One region of the Peribacillus sp. GL_122 genome, then DNA from elsewhere that is predicted to be linked to it. Evidence: a T-box and tRNA genes for the amino acid it is inferred to sense, from the RefSeq annotation. Region 1 holds a T-box; the other regions hold tRNA genes.
The links. A T-box is a leader RNA that pairs with one kind of tRNA and senses whether it is charged. The one in region 1 lies ahead of argS (arginine--tRNA ligase), so its partner is inferred to be a tRNA-Arg.
Positions count from the first base shown of each region.

Region 2: it has a tRNA-Arg gene. The T-box ahead of argS (arginine--tRNA ligase) is inferred to sense a tRNA for this amino acid. The anticodon was not compared.
Region 3: it has a tRNA-Arg gene. The T-box ahead of argS (arginine--tRNA ligase) is inferred to sense a tRNA for this amino acid. The anticodon was not compared.

Region 1 is NZ_CM174415.1:4,831,141-4,836,659, forward strand. Features, by position in the region: partial or broken gene AC3ISB_RS23360 (CotH kinase family protein) at 1-794, shown strand, start outside; gene AC3ISB_RS23365 (SET domain-containing protein) at 867-1,244, shown strand; gene argS (arginine--tRNA ligase) at 1,354-3,033, opposite strand; T-box leader at 3,068-3,286, opposite strand; gene AC3ISB_RS23375 (response regulator) at 3,354-3,899, opposite strand; gene desA (Delta(5) desaturase DesA) at 3,993-5,024, opposite strand.
Region 2 is NZ_CM174415.1:5,395,213-5,400,731, forward strand. Features, by position in the region: gene AC3ISB_RS26315 (sugar-binding transcriptional regulator) at 1-89, opposite strand, end outside; gene AC3ISB_RS26320 (glutaredoxin family protein) at 229-480, opposite strand; gene rpoN (RNA polymerase factor sigma-54) at 486-1,823, opposite strand; tRNA gene AC3ISB_RS26330 (tRNA-Arg) at 2,141-2,212, opposite strand; gene clpP (ATP-dependent Clp endopeptidase proteolytic subunit ClpP) at 2,502-3,110, shown strand; gene AC3ISB_RS26340 (HPr family phosphocarrier protein) at 3,207-3,464, opposite strand; gene whiA (DNA-binding protein WhiA) at 3,485-4,438, opposite strand; gene AC3ISB_RS26350 (gluconeogenesis factor YvcK family protein) at 4,506-5,492, opposite strand; gene rapZ (RNase adapter RapZ) at 5,482-5,519, opposite strand, start outside.
Region 3 is NZ_CM174415.1:4,134,876-4,140,394, reverse strand. Features, by position in the region: gene AC3ISB_RS20010 (spore germination protein) at 1-620, shown strand, start outside; gene AC3ISB_RS20005 (Ger(x)C family spore germination protein) at 617-1,738, shown strand; gene AC3ISB_RS20000 (XTP/dITP diphosphatase) at 1,954-2,565, shown strand; gene AC3ISB_RS19995 (metallophosphoesterase) at 2,568-3,080, shown strand; tRNA gene AC3ISB_RS19990 (tRNA-Arg) at 3,252-3,325, shown strand; tRNA gene AC3ISB_RS19985 (tRNA-Arg) at 3,738-3,811, shown strand; gene AC3ISB_RS19980 (hypothetical protein) at 3,960-4,166, shown strand; gene AC3ISB_RS19975 (DUF2087 domain-containing protein) at 5,019-5,519, shown strand, end outside.

The DNA of each region.
Region 1 (5,519 bases):
CACTCGATTTCTTTCAAGACCTTGGTGTCCTTTCCCCTCATAGCCAACACATCAACCTATTCCGAAATGGCACGTTTAAAGGTGTGTATTTACAATTGGATTCCGTCGATGGGGTTTTTTTAGAAAAAAGAGGACTTCCTGCCGGCCCGATTTATTATGCTGTCAACAATAATGCCAACTTTTCATTGGAAAGGGACGGGAAAGCGAAAGACTCCCTTACGTCAGGCTATAAACAAGCGTTTGGCAAACCCGCCGATGATGAATATCTAATCGAATTCATCAAAAAAATCAACACCACCCCACTTGCAAAGTTTCCTGAAGTAGTCTCGCAGCATCTTGATATCCATAAATACTTACGCTGGCTGGTTGGAGCCGTTTGCACCATGAATAACGACGGTTTCACTCATAACTATGCACTATATCGCAATAGTAAAACGAAGTTATTTGAAATCATTCCTTGGGATTACGATGCCACTTGGGGACGCAAAGTCAGTGGGGGGATCATGGAGCACACATATGTCCCTATCGGAGGGAAAAAGACAAACCACCTTATTCCTCTGCTCTTGCAGGTTCCGGAATACAGTAAGTTCTACAAAGACCTCTTGGTTGAAACATTGGAAACCACATTTACTGTGAAGCATATGGAAAATAAAGTATTACCACTGCACCAGGGCATACGCCCCCACATCCTTCTTGATCCATATAAAAAGAAAAAGATTGATCTATTCGACAAAGAACCGGAATTCATCTTCGAATTCATCCGCAAACGCAGTGATTACTTAAATAAGCACCTTGGTGGCCTAGATGAAAAAAATGCCACGACACAACTGATAGCCAAACAGGACCGAAAAGGGGGAGTTGCTTCCGTGTCACCAATCTGCATTAAAAATACGGGGAAGTATGGCAGGGGAGTATATGCTACAAGGGATATTAAAAAAGATGAACTCATTGAGGTATCACCTGTCATCATTTCACCCAAACATGAATGGAAATATCTAAAGAAAACCGCACTCTTTCCTCACTGTTTCTATTGGGGAGATGACGATGAAACTGTCATTGCCTTAGGAAATGGTTCACTATTCAATCATTCATACACTCCAAATGCGACATTCGATAATAATTTAGAAGATTTAACGATAGACTTTTATGCACATAAAGATATAAAGGCTGGCGAGGAAATAACGATCAATTACAATGGTGAACCTGATAATAAATCCCCGTTATGGTTCGATGTCATCGAGTAGGCGTTTTTTGCTTCCATTTTATTTTGAAAGAATCCATTTTGAAGGAGAATTGATCAAAATGGATTCTTTTTTTATTCAGTTTTCTTCGCTAATGCAAGGACTCTTTAACTTACATTTTATTCGGCGCTGAAATTCCCAATAAACTTAGCGCATCCTTTAATACAATCGCTACGGAAAAAGCGAATGAGAGCTTCATTTGTTTCCATTCATCTTCAACCAAGATTTTCGTATGTGCATAATACTTATTGAATGCACGCGATAAATGCAAGCTGAATTTCGCGATTTGTGATGGATCGGCTTGTTCAAATGATTTTTGGACAATGATCGGGTATTGCTCCAACATCTGGATGACCGGCCACGCATATTCTCCTAAAGCTTCAAAAGTGATGGACTGCTCTTTAAATTCACCTTTTTCAAGCAATGAGGAAATTCGCGCAAATGTGTACTGTACATATGGACCCGTTTCTCCCTCAAAATTCATCATTTGCTCTAATGAAAAATCAATATCGTTCATGCGGTTATTTTTTAAATCATTAAAGATTACCGCTCCGACACCAACCTGTCTTGCAACCAGTTCTTTCTGTTCAAGCGCTTGATTTTTTTCTTTAATATTGCGCTTCGCAGTTTCGATTGCCTCTGCCAATACATCCGCAAGCAGCACGACTTTCCCTTTACGTGTCGACATTTTCTTGCCGTCTTTTAACATCATGCCAAATGCTACGTGCTGCAAATCTTTTGACCAATCATATCCCATTTTTTCAACGACGTTAAAAAGTTGCTTAAAGTGCAGGGATTGTTCGTTCCCGACAACATAAAATGTTTTCTTCGCCCCGTACTGTTTTTTACGATACATGGCTGCAGCCAAATCACGCGTCGCATAAAGTGTCGCCCCATCGGTTTTCGTAATCAAACAAGGCGGCATATCTTCCAATTGCACGACATAGGCACCTTCGGATAGGGTAAGCAAGCCCTTTTCTTTTAGTTCCCCGACAACAGCATCCATTTTGTCATTGTAAAACGCTTCTCCGGCATAGGAATCAAAACGGATGCCCAATAAATCATAAATCGTCTCAAATTCTTTTAAGGACGCATCCCTGAACCATTTCCATAATGCCAGTGCTTCCTCATCCCCATCTTCAAGCGACTTGAAACTTGCGCGTGCTTGTTCATTCAACGATTCATCCGTTTCAGCTATTTCATGGAACTTCACATAGATTTTCAATAATTCCTGAATCGGCGAAGCTTCAATTGCCTCTTTGTCGCCCCACAGCTTATACGCGACGATCAACTTGCCGAATTGCGTGCCCCAATCTCCTAAATGATTAATACGCACGGCATTGTAGCCATTTTTTCCGGCAATGTTAGCCAGTGCATTCCCTATGACCGTTGAGCGTAAGTGCCCCATGGAAAAAGGCTTGGCAATATTCGGGGATGAGTAATCAATCACGACATTTTCCTGTACAGGCTGCAGTGAACCATACTGATCCTTTTCCCTTAATATCGTTTGCAGCGCGTTTTCCGTCACCATCTGTTGATTGACGAAAATATTCAGATAACCACCCACAACGTTTACTTCTTGGATCAAATCACTGTTTAATTGTTGGGCTATTTCAGATGCAATCACTTGAGGCGATTTTTTGAATTTTTTTGCAAGAGTAAAACACGGAAAGGCGACATCACCTAACTCCATCAATTTAGGCTTTTCCATTAATTTTTCTATTTCACTTGCTGGCATTTCATTGTTCAAAGCAGTTGAAATCAATTCTGCAATTGGTTTATTCATCGACATTTTCCCTCCTAAACAAAAAAGCCCCCGCCTCTAAATAAGAGACGAGAGCATGAATTCCCGTGGTACCACTCTAGTTGCCACAAATTGTGACCACTTTCCATTGTTAACGAGGTGACTCCCCGATGTTCCCTACTAAACGTTTCAAGAAATTTCTCCAAAGTGCGCTTCATTCATCCGTCCTGCATTAGGCTCCCACCATCCCTAACTCGCTTTCCATTTCGAAATGAACTACTCTCTTCATCACAGAATTTTCAATATTATAATTTAATCCATCGTACACAATTTAAAAAAACGTGTCAACAGGATTTAGGAAACAAATCCTAACCAGCCGGTAACTTCATTTTATCCTTGATGGTCGAAAAATATTTCCTTACGGTCCCTATTGTGTCGCTTTGCTTATTAGACGCTTCCATTTTGGATTGACCATCGGCTAACAGCCCTAACACTCCCATTTCCCGGCCATTATTGCTGGGAGACTCATCTATAAGTTCTGGGGAGTATATTCGCTTGCCGTCCATTATGCCGCGAATCGAGCAGGCTAACTCTTCACCCGAGCTATCCTTCAATAAATAACCACTTACATTAGCTTTTAATGCGAGTTGAAAATAACCAGTCCTTCGAAATGTCGTTAAAATGACCACTTTGCATTCAAATGACTTTAATGCTTCTGCTGCCTCAAGTCCGTTCATTACAGGCATCTCCATATCCATGATACACACATCAGGCTGTAATTGGTGTACAAGGGCCATCGCTTCTTCTCCATTACTGGCTTGCCCGACAATTTCTATATCTTCTTCAAGATTGAGTAGAGAACTTATTGCCTCTAACAGCATTTGCTGATTCTCTGCAATGACAATTCGAATCATTTTAAGTTCTCTCCTTTATCGAGTTCCTTATATGAAACAAAGACTCCCCAAAATCCAAGGATTAATAAGGGAGTCTGAAATGATACATGAACGTTACAGTTCAGATTTCACTTGAGCGGAAACGCTTTTTTTCGTTAAATATTTTATGTCTTTGAAGCTAACAAAATTCTTGGATTCCTCATCCCATAAACGGAAACGGAGTGAGCGCAAGCTTGTCGCAAGAGTAATCGTTGGAACGTTCTTTAAAGGCTGCGTATTATTGTGAGCCATTTCCAATTTATAGTTAGGTACCCTTGGACTTAAATGGTGAACATGATGGTAACCGATATTACCAGTAAGGAACTGCATCAGTTTTGGAAGCTTATAAAAAGAACTTCCCTCCACTGCTGCTAATACATATTCCCACTCCTCATTTTCTTCAAAATAAGAGTCCTCAAATGTGTGCTGGACGTAAAACAGCCAAATGCCCACTGAACCAGAAATCATGAAAATGGAACCTTGTACCAGAAGGAACGACTGCCAGCCTACTGCCAGGCAAAGCAATGTTGCTAATACGACGATTAAAGCATTCGTCAAATACGTATTCATTTTCTCCTTCTTTCTAGCACCTTTACGGTTAAATCTATTTTTAAGAAGGAATACATAAATTGGACCTAAACCAAACATAACCAATGGATTGCGATAAAAACGATAGGCAAAACGAATTTTAAGCGGTGCAGCCAAATATTCATCTACCGTAAGGGTCCAAATATCTCCTGTACCCCGCTTATCCAAATTACCGCTTGTTGCGTGATGCACAGAATGCTCATGCCCCCACTGATCAAACGGGAATAAAGTCAAAACACCCATGATCGTACCGACTGCTCTATTCGCACGGCGGCTTTTGAAAAATGAATGATGCGTACAATCATGGAAAATAATGAATATTCTTGTCAAGAAGCCAGCAGCAATCACGGCTGGAATTAAAGTTAACCAATAAGAAACGGAAAGACTTATATATGCTAGGTACCATAAAATAATGAACGGCCCCAAGGTATTGACGATCTGCCATATACTTTGCTTTGTCGTTGATTGTTCAAAAGGAGCAATTTGTTTTTTCAAGTTTTTTGTATTTTGCAAGGTCATTATTTAATTGCACTTCCTTTTATTTGTCGTTATTTCATATTATAAAGAAATCAACCTGAAATTATTAGTACCAGGTGTCATGACTAGAAGATGACAAATGTCATGTACAAGTCATTTCCAACGGCAAGCGTAAAAAAGGCCAACCAGAAAAAACTGATTAACCTGTTCATATGTTTAGGATTTCGTTATCTTGAAATAACAGGTAGCCTTACTTTAAGAACGGGACTGTCAATATCAGGCTTACATTCCCAGCAGTAAGCAAAAATAATTCGATCTACCCTAGAGTGGAACTACAAACAGAATCGTAATTAGATTCCCTATTTTCTTCTATATAGAGCCTTTCCACAATGTACCTCTATTTTATGACGATTCTCCATAGTAAACTGGTAAAGTTAAATTTTACAAAGGGGAATAAAATAATTGTGAAAAAATTCTTTGGATGTTTTATTATATTAAGCCTTCTTTGTGCATGTCTCTTTCCAACCAATGGTAATT
Region 2 (5,519 bases), 560 kb from region 1:
TTGATATAACGCAGGATATCATATCTTTTTTGCATAACCAGAAGGAAATCTGGTAATAATTTTCTTTGTACCTCGAGTAATGTACGCATATTTAAAACTCCTAAAAAGTTAAGTTGGACATTTAATGTCCCGCGTAGTCATTTTCTGTCCCACTTAAAACAAAAAAATATTCCTGCTACATATTTTATTCTAGCAGGAACGGAATGTTTCTTCAAATGATTTGAAAAATTATTTTTCCAAAAGCCTATTTAGAGCTGATTTATCAACATTTCCGAATTGAACGATATCATCTTTCCATTCTACGACAGGAATCATCAGCCCGAATTTTTCTAGCAAATCATCATCGGTATGGATATCGATTTCCTTATAGCCTATGCCCGACTCCGCCTTCACTTCTTCAAGTACCCGCTTGGCTTTATCACATAACGGGCATTTATCCCTACTATATAAAACAAACGCATTTGATTCCAAACCACTCATCCTTTTCAATCATATCTTTTTCGTTTAGATGAAGAAGGGATCCCTAATTGTTCCCGGTATTTGGCAACGGTTCGGCGTGCCAAGATAATTCCATGCTCCTCTTTCAACCGTTCTACCAGGTCTTGATCCGAAAGCGGCTTTTGTTTATTTTCCCCATTGATGGCTGCCTGCAGGCTCTTTTTTGCTTGCATGCCCGACATATCCTCATCAAGGCCGACTGACTGTAAAGAAGTAGTGAAAAATATCCGCATCTCTATCGTGCCAAATGGTGTCTGCACGTATTTCCCTTTAACCGCCCGGCTTACTGTGGACTCATGTATACCAATTTCGTCAGCTATTTCTTTCATCGTCATCGGCTTCAAATAGTTCAGGCCATGATGAAAGCACGCCGGCTGTTTTTCGACGATGCACTGAATGACCTTCAATATAGTTTCTTTTCTTTGTTGAATCCCTCTGGAGATCCATTGGTATTCCTGCCACTTATCCTGGATAAACCGTTGAACTCCCTGATCCTTATGGCTCTTCATTCGGTTTAAATACCCTTTATCCACATTAAGATTGGGTGTGTTACCATCATAATTCCCAACAAGCAGCATGCCATCCCGAACTTCCACGACCACATCCGGCACTATATAAGAAGGCTTTTCCTGAAAAAAGAGTGAAGCCGGACGCGGGTTCAACGTCTGGACATAATCAAAGACTTCTTGAATCTCCTTCATTGTAACACCGATTTTCTTACTTAGGTCTTTCCAACGCTTTTCAGCAAAATCGAGGAAATGATTTTCTATGATCGATTCTGCAAGCAGGTTCTCCCCTTCTGCTTTCACCTGAAGCAAAAGGCACTCTTGAAGGTTTCTCGCTCCAATGCCATGCGGCTCGAGTTCCTGTAATATCGAGAGACTCTCTTCCAAAACGGCCGGAGATATGCCTGGGACGCATATATCATCCAGTTGAGTCCTCAAGTAACCGTTTTCATCAAGGTTATGAATTAATAGAAGCATTGCCTTCTGCTGCTCACCTGAAAACTGCTGGTGATTCACCTGGGACATGATATGCTGTTCAAGCGATAAAGTATCTTCACTGATCTGTTCAATCCAATAGTTGGCATCATACGTATTTTTAAGAGTCCGTTTACCCTTTTTCCGGTCAAAAGTTGGCTGAAATATAGAAGATGTTGGCTGATCTATGGACAGTAATGGATTCTCCACCATTTTATTTTCTAGAAAAGCCGATAGCTCTTGCGAGGAGTATTGCAGCAATGTAATAGCTTGCATAAGCTCCTGGGTCATTGCCATCTTTAATGTTTGCTGTTGAAAAAGTCCTGCTTTCATATTCATACTCATCGATTCATCCCTCCCCCACTCCATTTTACATTATCAGGAGAAAATTCTACACAAAAACCCATGAAAACGCTTACGAATTTTTTCTGAATAGTTTATTTGTTTTAAATACTATATGTTAGAAACGCAAATTTAACAACTACTTTTATTGAAAAATCACCATTTTTCAATAGTGTTGGGTAATATTTTCAAGGCAGGAATAACATCACAGGATTCGATGGAATATTACGGAAAACGAGTAAATTCTCCAAAAATCTTATGGAACCGCTTAAAAATGCCCAATAAAAAATCCCCCACTTTATTAAGCAGAAGATTGGTAATGCCCTCGGCAGGAATCGAACCTGCATTTCAAGCTTCGGAGGCTTGCGTTCTATCCGTTGCACTACGAGGGCGTAATAGATAATATTTTTTTAACAGACTTCATTATATGATAGAATCCCCTTCTTTGCAAGGGTTATCAGGTTTAAAACTTTGTCTTTTGGGTATTATGGGTAATGTGGAAATTCATCCCTGTGCGGCATAATATATAAAGTAATCTATCAGGAAGGAGCCTTAGCCAGAAAATTGTCGAACAAATTATCCATTAAAGGGTTTGTTTTGTTTGACCTAAATTGACCAAAAAGTGTATCATACATACATAAAGAATTTAAATGATTCTCTTAATCGAAGGAGGAAATGAACATGAATTTAATTCCTACAGTTATCGAACAAACAAGTCGTGGGGAGCGTGCCTACGATATTTACTCCCGTTTATTAAAAGACCGGATCATTATGCTAGGAAGTGCAATTGACGATAATGTTTCCAACTCCATTGTTGCTCAATTACTATTTTTAGAAGCGGAAAACCCTGAAAAAGATATCACTCTATACATCAACAGTCCTGGCGGAAGCATCACTTCCGGTATGGCCATTTATGATACTATGCAATATATCAAACCTAATGTATCCACAGTATGCATCGGTATGGCCGCTTCCATGGGCGCTTTCCTATTGGCTGCTGGCGAAAAAGGCAAACGTTATGCATTGCCAAACAGTGAAGTCATGATTCACCAACCGCTTGGAGGAGCTCAAGGTCAAGCTACGGAAATTGAAATTGCTGCCCGCCGTATCCTTCACTTGAAAGATAAACTGAACCAAATCCTGGCAGAACGTACTGGTCAACCTATTGAAGTCCTTCAAAGAGATACGGAACGTGATAACTTCATGACTTCCGAAAGAGCTCTTGAATATGGCTTGATTGACAAAGTCATCACGCGCAGCATCCTTGATGACAAAAAAGACTCTAAATAATTATGCAACAAAAGGCTCCGGAGATCGCCTTAAGCGACTTCCGGAGCCTTTTTTACATTATAAAAAAAAGGATGCACTTTTAGGCATCCTTTTCTTTTAACCCTCTTGCTGAACGAACTCTTCCAATGCCTCTAACGCTTCTTTTTCATCGCGTCCTTCGACGATTAACTTAACGGACACGCCAGAACTGATGGCAAGGCTCATTAACCCCATTATACTTTTTGCATTCACTTTCTTTCCTTCTTTTTCAAGAAAAACATCTGAATGAAAGCGGTTAGCTTCTTGTACAAAAAGAGCCGCCGGCCGCGCTTGCAAACCCGTCTTCAATTTTACCTCAACTTGTTTTTCCACCATCTTGATCTCCCCTATTAGCTTTATTTTTTCGCAGCAATAGCCTCTCCCCCACGGAGCTTGTCAGCTATTTCATCAATCTTTCGTAATCGGTGATTAATCCCGGACTTACTGATGGTTCCCCCGGATACCATTTCCCCAAGTTCCTTTAAGGTTATATCCTGAAACGCTATCCTAAGCTCCGCAATTTCCCGAAGCTTATCCGGTAAAATGCTTAGTCCTACCGTATCCTCGATATAATGGATATTTTCAACCTGGCGCAATGAGGCCCCGATCGTTTTGTTCAAATTGGCTGTTTCACAATTCACAAGCCGATTCACTGAATTACGCATATCACGGACAATCCGTACATCCTCGAACCTTAATAAAGCTGAATGGGCGCCAACTATACTTAAAAACTCGGCAATTTTTTCGGCTTCTTTCAAATAAATGATGTACCCTTTCTTGCGTTCAAGCGTCTTGGCCTTCAAGCCAAACTTATTCATTAGCTCACACAGGGCATCATTGTGCTCTTTATAAAGTGAGAAAATCTCGAGGTGATAGGAAGACGTTTCCGGATTATTTACCGAACCCCCCGCAAGAAATGCACCTCTCAGGTAAGAACGCTTACAGCATTTCTTCCCAACAATAGTATCGGATATATCATGGAGAATTTCAAAGCCATCGCCTAAAATTTCCAAATCGGTTAAAACCCGCTGCCCTCCGGATGACATCCTGACAATATATACATTATTCTTTTTTAGCTTCATCTTTTTACGGACCAACAGCTCGACCTGGACCTCATAACTTTTTTTCAGCAGCGTATAAATCCTTCTGGCAATCGCAGCATTCTCAGTTTGAATATCCACAACAAGCTTCCGATTAGAAAATGAAAGGGATCCGTTCATCCGGATAAGCGCACATAATTCCGCCCTGCCGCAGCAATCCTTTCCCTCTAATGTAGTAAGCTCTTTTTTCGTTTCTGAAGCAAAAGACATCCATTTCACCCCCAATCGAACGCAAGTAATCTATTTTTATCAATCAAAAAACCGTCCCCGCTTATATCTACGGTATTATGGGGCTTTTAGTTTCATTTACAAGCATATTATAAAGCAAATCCGCCACTTTTTTCGTGTCATGGCGTATTACATTCCCCTCATAGCTGAAAATGCGTTCTTGTATGATTTCAAGACCCATCCGTTTTAAACTTTCCACATCATACATGACCGGTTTGGCATATTCAGCTTGATAGCGTTGCTGAATCTCGGTTGGTATTTCCTCATTATTAACAAGTATCCTGTCAATATATGCATTTCCCATATGGTCATATATCGCTTTTATATGATCGCTCGCACTATAATCCAGCGTCTCGCCGGCTTGTGTCATCAAATTGCAAATGTACACCTTCTTAGCCTTGGAACGGGCAACCTCTTCTCCTAGGCCAGGGACAAGTAAGTTAGGCAGAATGCTAGTATATAGACTTCCTGGACCTATGACAATAAGATCTGCCTGCTTGATTTCCTGGAGAGTTTCACTGAGCGGCTTTATATGATGAGGAGACAGAAAAACTTTTTTTATTTTCTTTCCTGAGAAGGGGATCTTGGATTCTCCTGTAACAATCGTTCCGTCATCCATCTCCGCATGGAGAACTACACTTTGGTTGGCAGCCGGGAGCACTTTACCGCGGACATTAAGAAATTTACTCATTTCCTGGATCGCATGGACGAAATCGCCTGTCAACGAGGTCATTGCCGCCAGTATCAAATTCCCCAGCGAATGCCCGGACAACTCATTTTTACTCTGAAAGCGATGTTGAAACATTTGTTCAACAAGGGGCTCTACATCCGATAACGCAGCCAGCACGTTACGAATATCCCCCGGAGCGGGGATATCCATATCCTCGCGAAGGCGGCCTGAACTGCCACCATCATCAGCTACCGTAACGATTGCCGTAATATCCACTGGATGCTTCTTTAACCCTCTCAACAAAACAGGAAGGCCGGTTCCCCCTCCAATGATCACAACCTTAGGTTGTTTCTTCTTATTTAACATCTGCTTTCCCCTTACTTTTTTCGATAT
Region 3 (5,519 bases), 700 kb from region 1:
GCCTCATTCGTGTATTCGCCTTATTTGTAACGGTTGCGTTACCTGGTTTTTTTATAGCGTTAGTTTCCTATCAATTCGACCAAATTCCCTTTTCGCTTCTTGCGACGATTTCAATCACGAGACAGGGATTACCGATACCTGCTTCGTTGGAGGCTTTCATGATGATCATATTGTTTGAACTATTTAAAGAAGCTGGTCTTCGCCTGCCAAAAGCTGTAGGTCCGACGGTTTCTGTATTGGGTGGGTTGATCATAGGTGATGCAGCGATTCGGGCAGGGCTGACTTCACCCTCCATGCTTGTAATAATAGCTGTTACAGTTCTCGCAAGCTATACCTTAATCAATCAGAATATTGCTGGGAATATCGTTCTTATAAGGTTATTCATATTTGCCTGTTCAGCGTTTTTAGGCTTGTTTGGATTCTTCATGGGAATATTCCTTATCTTGATTGTTGTGGTTTCCTTGGAAAGTTTCGGCCAGCCTTTTGTGAATCCACTTTCCAAACCAAATAAATCGGATATGTTAAAAGTCTTATTTAGGCTACCGTATGGGATGTTAAGGCAGCGGAATCAAGCTATACAGTCCACTGATAATGAACCTCAAAAGGAGTCAAACGAATGAGAAAGTTAATTGCAGTCATGGTTATTGGCTGTCAACTTTTACTGACGACAGGATGCTGGGGAATGAAGGAAATTCAAGCGCAAACATATGGATCAGCCCTAGGGATCGATTATAAAGAGGGTGAATTCATCTTATACTTTCAAGCGTTGAATTTTGCGGATATTGCAAAACAAGAGGGGGCCGCTGTATTACAAGAAAGATCTACTGTTGTCATTGGGGAAGGTAAAGGGGAAAGTATCGAGGAAGCATTTACCGAATTAGAACAACATGCCGCATTACCGCTTTATATCGGGCATATTAACTCCTTCATTTTAAGTGAGAGTGTAATCAAGAATAAAATGAAGGATTTCATTGAATATGTAGGAAAAGAGCCCTTATTGCGATACAATTCATGGCTGTTCGTTACGAACGAGGATATTAAAAAGGTGTTTGACAGTAATAGTTTCTTTAATCTTCCTAACTTATTCACGATCATTCAAAGGCCAGAGACCGTTATTAACGAGAACTATTTCATTTCCCCGTTAAAATTCAGTGAACTGGTTTCGAAGTTTTATCAACCGGTTGGTTCCATTTTAATTCCCTCTTTGGTCATAAATGAGCATCATTACTCAGAGGGCGGGAAGGAAAAGAAGATACCAACGTTGAATGGCGGCTATGTTTTATCAAAACAACAATATAAAGGGTTCGTAAGTAAACAAGATTTGATAGGTTTAAAATGGGTTGAAAATAAGGCGACAGTGCTGCTCTTTTCGCTGAACAAACAAAAGGTAAGTGTTGAAATCATGGACCCCAATACAAACATCATGGTGTTGGAACAGCAAAAGAAACCCTTATATGATTTAAAGGTTAGAGCAAATGGAATATTGAAACAAAATATAGATGACCTTGATATGGAAAAAATCGAAAAAAAGGTAGAAATAAAAGTTAAGGAAGATATTTTGAAGACATTGGAGACAGGGGGAAAAATAAATACAGACCTTTTTAACATCAGTGAAAAGGCATACAGATACCATGTCAATAAATGGGATAATAAAATTATTAATTCCTTTGATAAGACTTCAATAAATAACATAAAAGTTAATATCCATATTGAACATAGTGAAAATTACAAACGTTAGATTACAAGTTACGGCTTATTGCAGATGAGGGAGTTGTGTTAGACTAAACTTATCTGGATAATTCAGCGGCAGTTGTTGAACGTGAAAGGCAGCGCTGAATTCGTCCGTTTGGCACTGGAGAAGAAGCGGCTTTTACATATAACAAGTTACAGCGGATTCTTTCTTAGCCCCAAAAGAGCTTCATGCCGATAAAATAAAAAAGGGTGAAATGATAAATGAAGACAGTAATCATTGCAACGAAAAATAAAGGGAAAGCCAAGGAGTTCGAAAGCTTATTCTCTGCAAAAGGATATGAAGTCAAAACACTTCTCGATGTACCGGATGCTCCTGATGTTGAAGAAACAGGCACGACTTTTGAAGAAAACGCGATCCTGAAGGCAGAGGCCATTGCCCATCAGCTAGGCCGCTTTGTCATTGCTGATGACTCAGGATTGATTGTAGATGCATTAGAGGGCCGTCCCGGCGTATATTCAGCGCGCTATGCTGGAGAGTCCAAGAGTGATGAAGCAAACACGGAAAAAGTCCTCCGGGAGCTGGAAGGCGTGCCAAAAGAGGATAGAACGGCGAGATTTTATTGCGCATTGGCACTAGCGTCACCCAACCAGGAAACGATTACGGTATCGGGAACGATGGAAGGCTTGATAACAGAACAGCCTTCTGGAACGAATGGATTTGGTTATGATCCCATCTTTTTTGTTGAGGAACAGGGTAAAACAAACGCCGAATTGACAAAAGAGGAAAAAAACAAAATCAGCCACCGTGCCAACGCATTGAGGGCTCTAGATGAAAAACTTGATCCATTTCTAAAAAGGGAAGAAGGAATGTGACGATGAAAGTGCTAATAATGAGTGACAGTCATGGCTTAACTCATGAAATCAGCATGATTGCCGACCGTCATAAACAAGAGGTTGCTGCCATGATCCATTGCGGTGATTCAGAGTTGGAAAAAAATGACCCTCATATGTCGGAGTTCTTAGCCGTTCGTGGGAATTGTGACTTTGATTCGGCATATCCGAATGATATTGTGGAGAGTATCGCAGGCAAGCGTTTCTTCCTTACGCATGGACACCTCTATAACATAAATATGACCTTGATGAACCTATCATATAAAAGTGAAGAGACAGGGGCGGATATTATTTGTTTTGGCCATTCCCACGCTGCGGGTTCAGAATTGATTGATGGCAAGCTCTACATCAACCCGGGAAGCATACGGCAGCCGCGTGGACGAAAAGAGAAAACCTATGCCATGTTGAATATCGGAAATGACCAACTTGAAATCATCTTTTATGACCTTGAAGGAAAAATCGTTGAGGAATTAAGAAATGCTTATCAAATGGAATGACTTCATGTATTATGAACAGGAAGCGTTTTTACCCGCTTCCTGGTTCATAAAAAAGAAAAAACTTTTTATGAAAAGCCGTTGACTTTCTTTTGATATCCTACTATAATAAGAAGTGTCCTAAGGGAACAGTTAAGGTAATACATAAGTTTTACCGCAACTTATATCATAAACGTCTCAGTAGCTCAGCTGGATAGAGCAACGCCCTTCTAAGGCGTCGGTCGGGAGTTCGAATCTCTCCTGGGACACTAACTTAGTGGATTTAAATCCCGCTACGAAAACCTTCTATATCGTTTAGTGAAATGGTCAGTATAACGGTCATGTAAGAAATTACACCGTATATCGATTTATCCTACTAACGATATAGGAGGTTTTTTTCGTATGACCAAAAGAAAAGGATTATTAGATGTTGAAGTAGAAATAAGTTATATATGATAACTTCGAATTGTTCGATAAAGTGTATTCCCCATTTTTTACTGCAAACTTCATTCAAATACCATGATAAATATTGAATTAATGGTAGGGGTGTTCTAAAACTCTTCAAAAATTATATATTACTAGTATTGCAATGAGTATTATATTAAGTTATAATAGGAATCACCATTACGGTCTAAGTTCGAAAAGTGGCCGTTATACTGAACTGAAGAAAAATAGCGATATGTCTCAGTAGCTCAGCTGGATAGAGCAACGCCCTTCTAAGGCGTCGGTCGGGAGTTCGAATCTCTCCTGGGACACTAACTTAAAGCCAAAACCTTTAAAAGGTTTTGGCTTTTTTTCTTTTTTGTTTTATGGATGAAATGCGGCAAGAAGTTTTTTATTTCATATTTATCGCAGGTGGATGACCTTTTATGTCGAACTTGTTATAAATAAGGAGATGTTTAAATGAATAAAGATAGATTATTCAAGTTCATTCAAACTTCCACTCGGGGCAATTTCTTCTCAGTCGAAATAACCGAAGATGGAACTGAAGTAGTCCAATTAGCCAAGGAGTTAGAAAAAGAAGGAAGAATCAAGTTGAGGGAATGCACCCGAAAAGAACAAGGTGTTTATCTGGAAGGAATACTTAAGTTTGTGCCTAGCAATACTTAATGAGCTCTGACGGAGGAACTATATTAGGAGTTTCATATGATCCACAGAAAAAAGCATCCATGATCGGATGCCTCAGTTTGTAGACAAAAGGGGTTCGGAATTAAAAAATTCCGAACCCCTTTTGAAATTCCCTTTGAAATTTCGCCTTAAATTAAGAGATTGGGGCCCTGCGAGCCCACTATGTTAGGCAATGCCTAGAACTTTCCATGTCAATTGGCCATCTTCTTTAAATAAAGGAGCGAAAGTAAGCATCGCCTGCATAGGCAGTTTTTTAAGTCCCCTTAAAGTAGTCCAATGCAGCCTAAGAACCAATGGTAAGTCATATTTGTTTCAACAAATCATAAATGAAAGAGAAGTCAATGGCAGCCTCAATTTTACGAATCAAATGGTTCGCCGACACTAGTTGATCTAAAGTAATCATTTCAAGTTGATTTCACTGAATAGAATCATGTTTAGAAAGGCACCCTCATCACCCCAAGTTTTAATAATTCTATTTTAAAACAATAAAGATCTTAGGCAAAAAGGTTCTATCTAAAAGTTAAAACAAAGTTGATTGGAGCGGGTGTGCGAGACTCCTGCTGGAAAAGCGAGTCCAAGGGAGACCCCGCAGGCGCAGAGGTGCCGAGGAGGCTTCCGGACCGCCCGCTGAAAGCGTGTGCCTGGAGAGGAAATCAACGTTTAAATTGTACAGTCTGAGGTATCCGTGATCGGATGCCTTTTTTCTATTTAATGTTTTTTTATGATTTCACGGTTGCTGGAGTTATAAAAAAATCAGGAAAAACATTGACATAAATCAAACAAATTAATATTATGTTTATTATATTATAAACTTTATAGGGAAGTGTTTGTTTTATGAAGGACGCTGAAATGTTTTGGAGCGCGTCTCAGGATGAGCTTAAACAAGGGTATATCGAAGGTGAGAATCAATATGTTTGTTTGCTGTGCGGAAATGCAATTGAAAAGGGGATCGTATACCCGAAAGATGGGATTCTTTATGAAGCGAAGAGGTATATGGGAATTCATATTGAACATGCACACCGCTCAGTTTTCGATTACTTGATTGATCTCGATAAGAAACTTACAGGTCTCACGGACCATCAAAATCGCCTTCTTCGCCTTTTTTACCAAGGGAAGAATGATGCTGAGGTTCAGGAGGAAATGGGGATTGGGAGTCCTTCCACCATTCGGAACCATCGCTTTGTGTTGAAAGAGAAAGAGCGTCAGGCTAAGTTGTTTTTAGCCCTGATGGAACTTTTGAAAGATAAAGATGAACATGCGCCGGCATTTATCCCGCTTCATCAAAAAGCAAGGATGGTCGATGATCGTTATAACGTTACCGAGGATGAAAAGGTG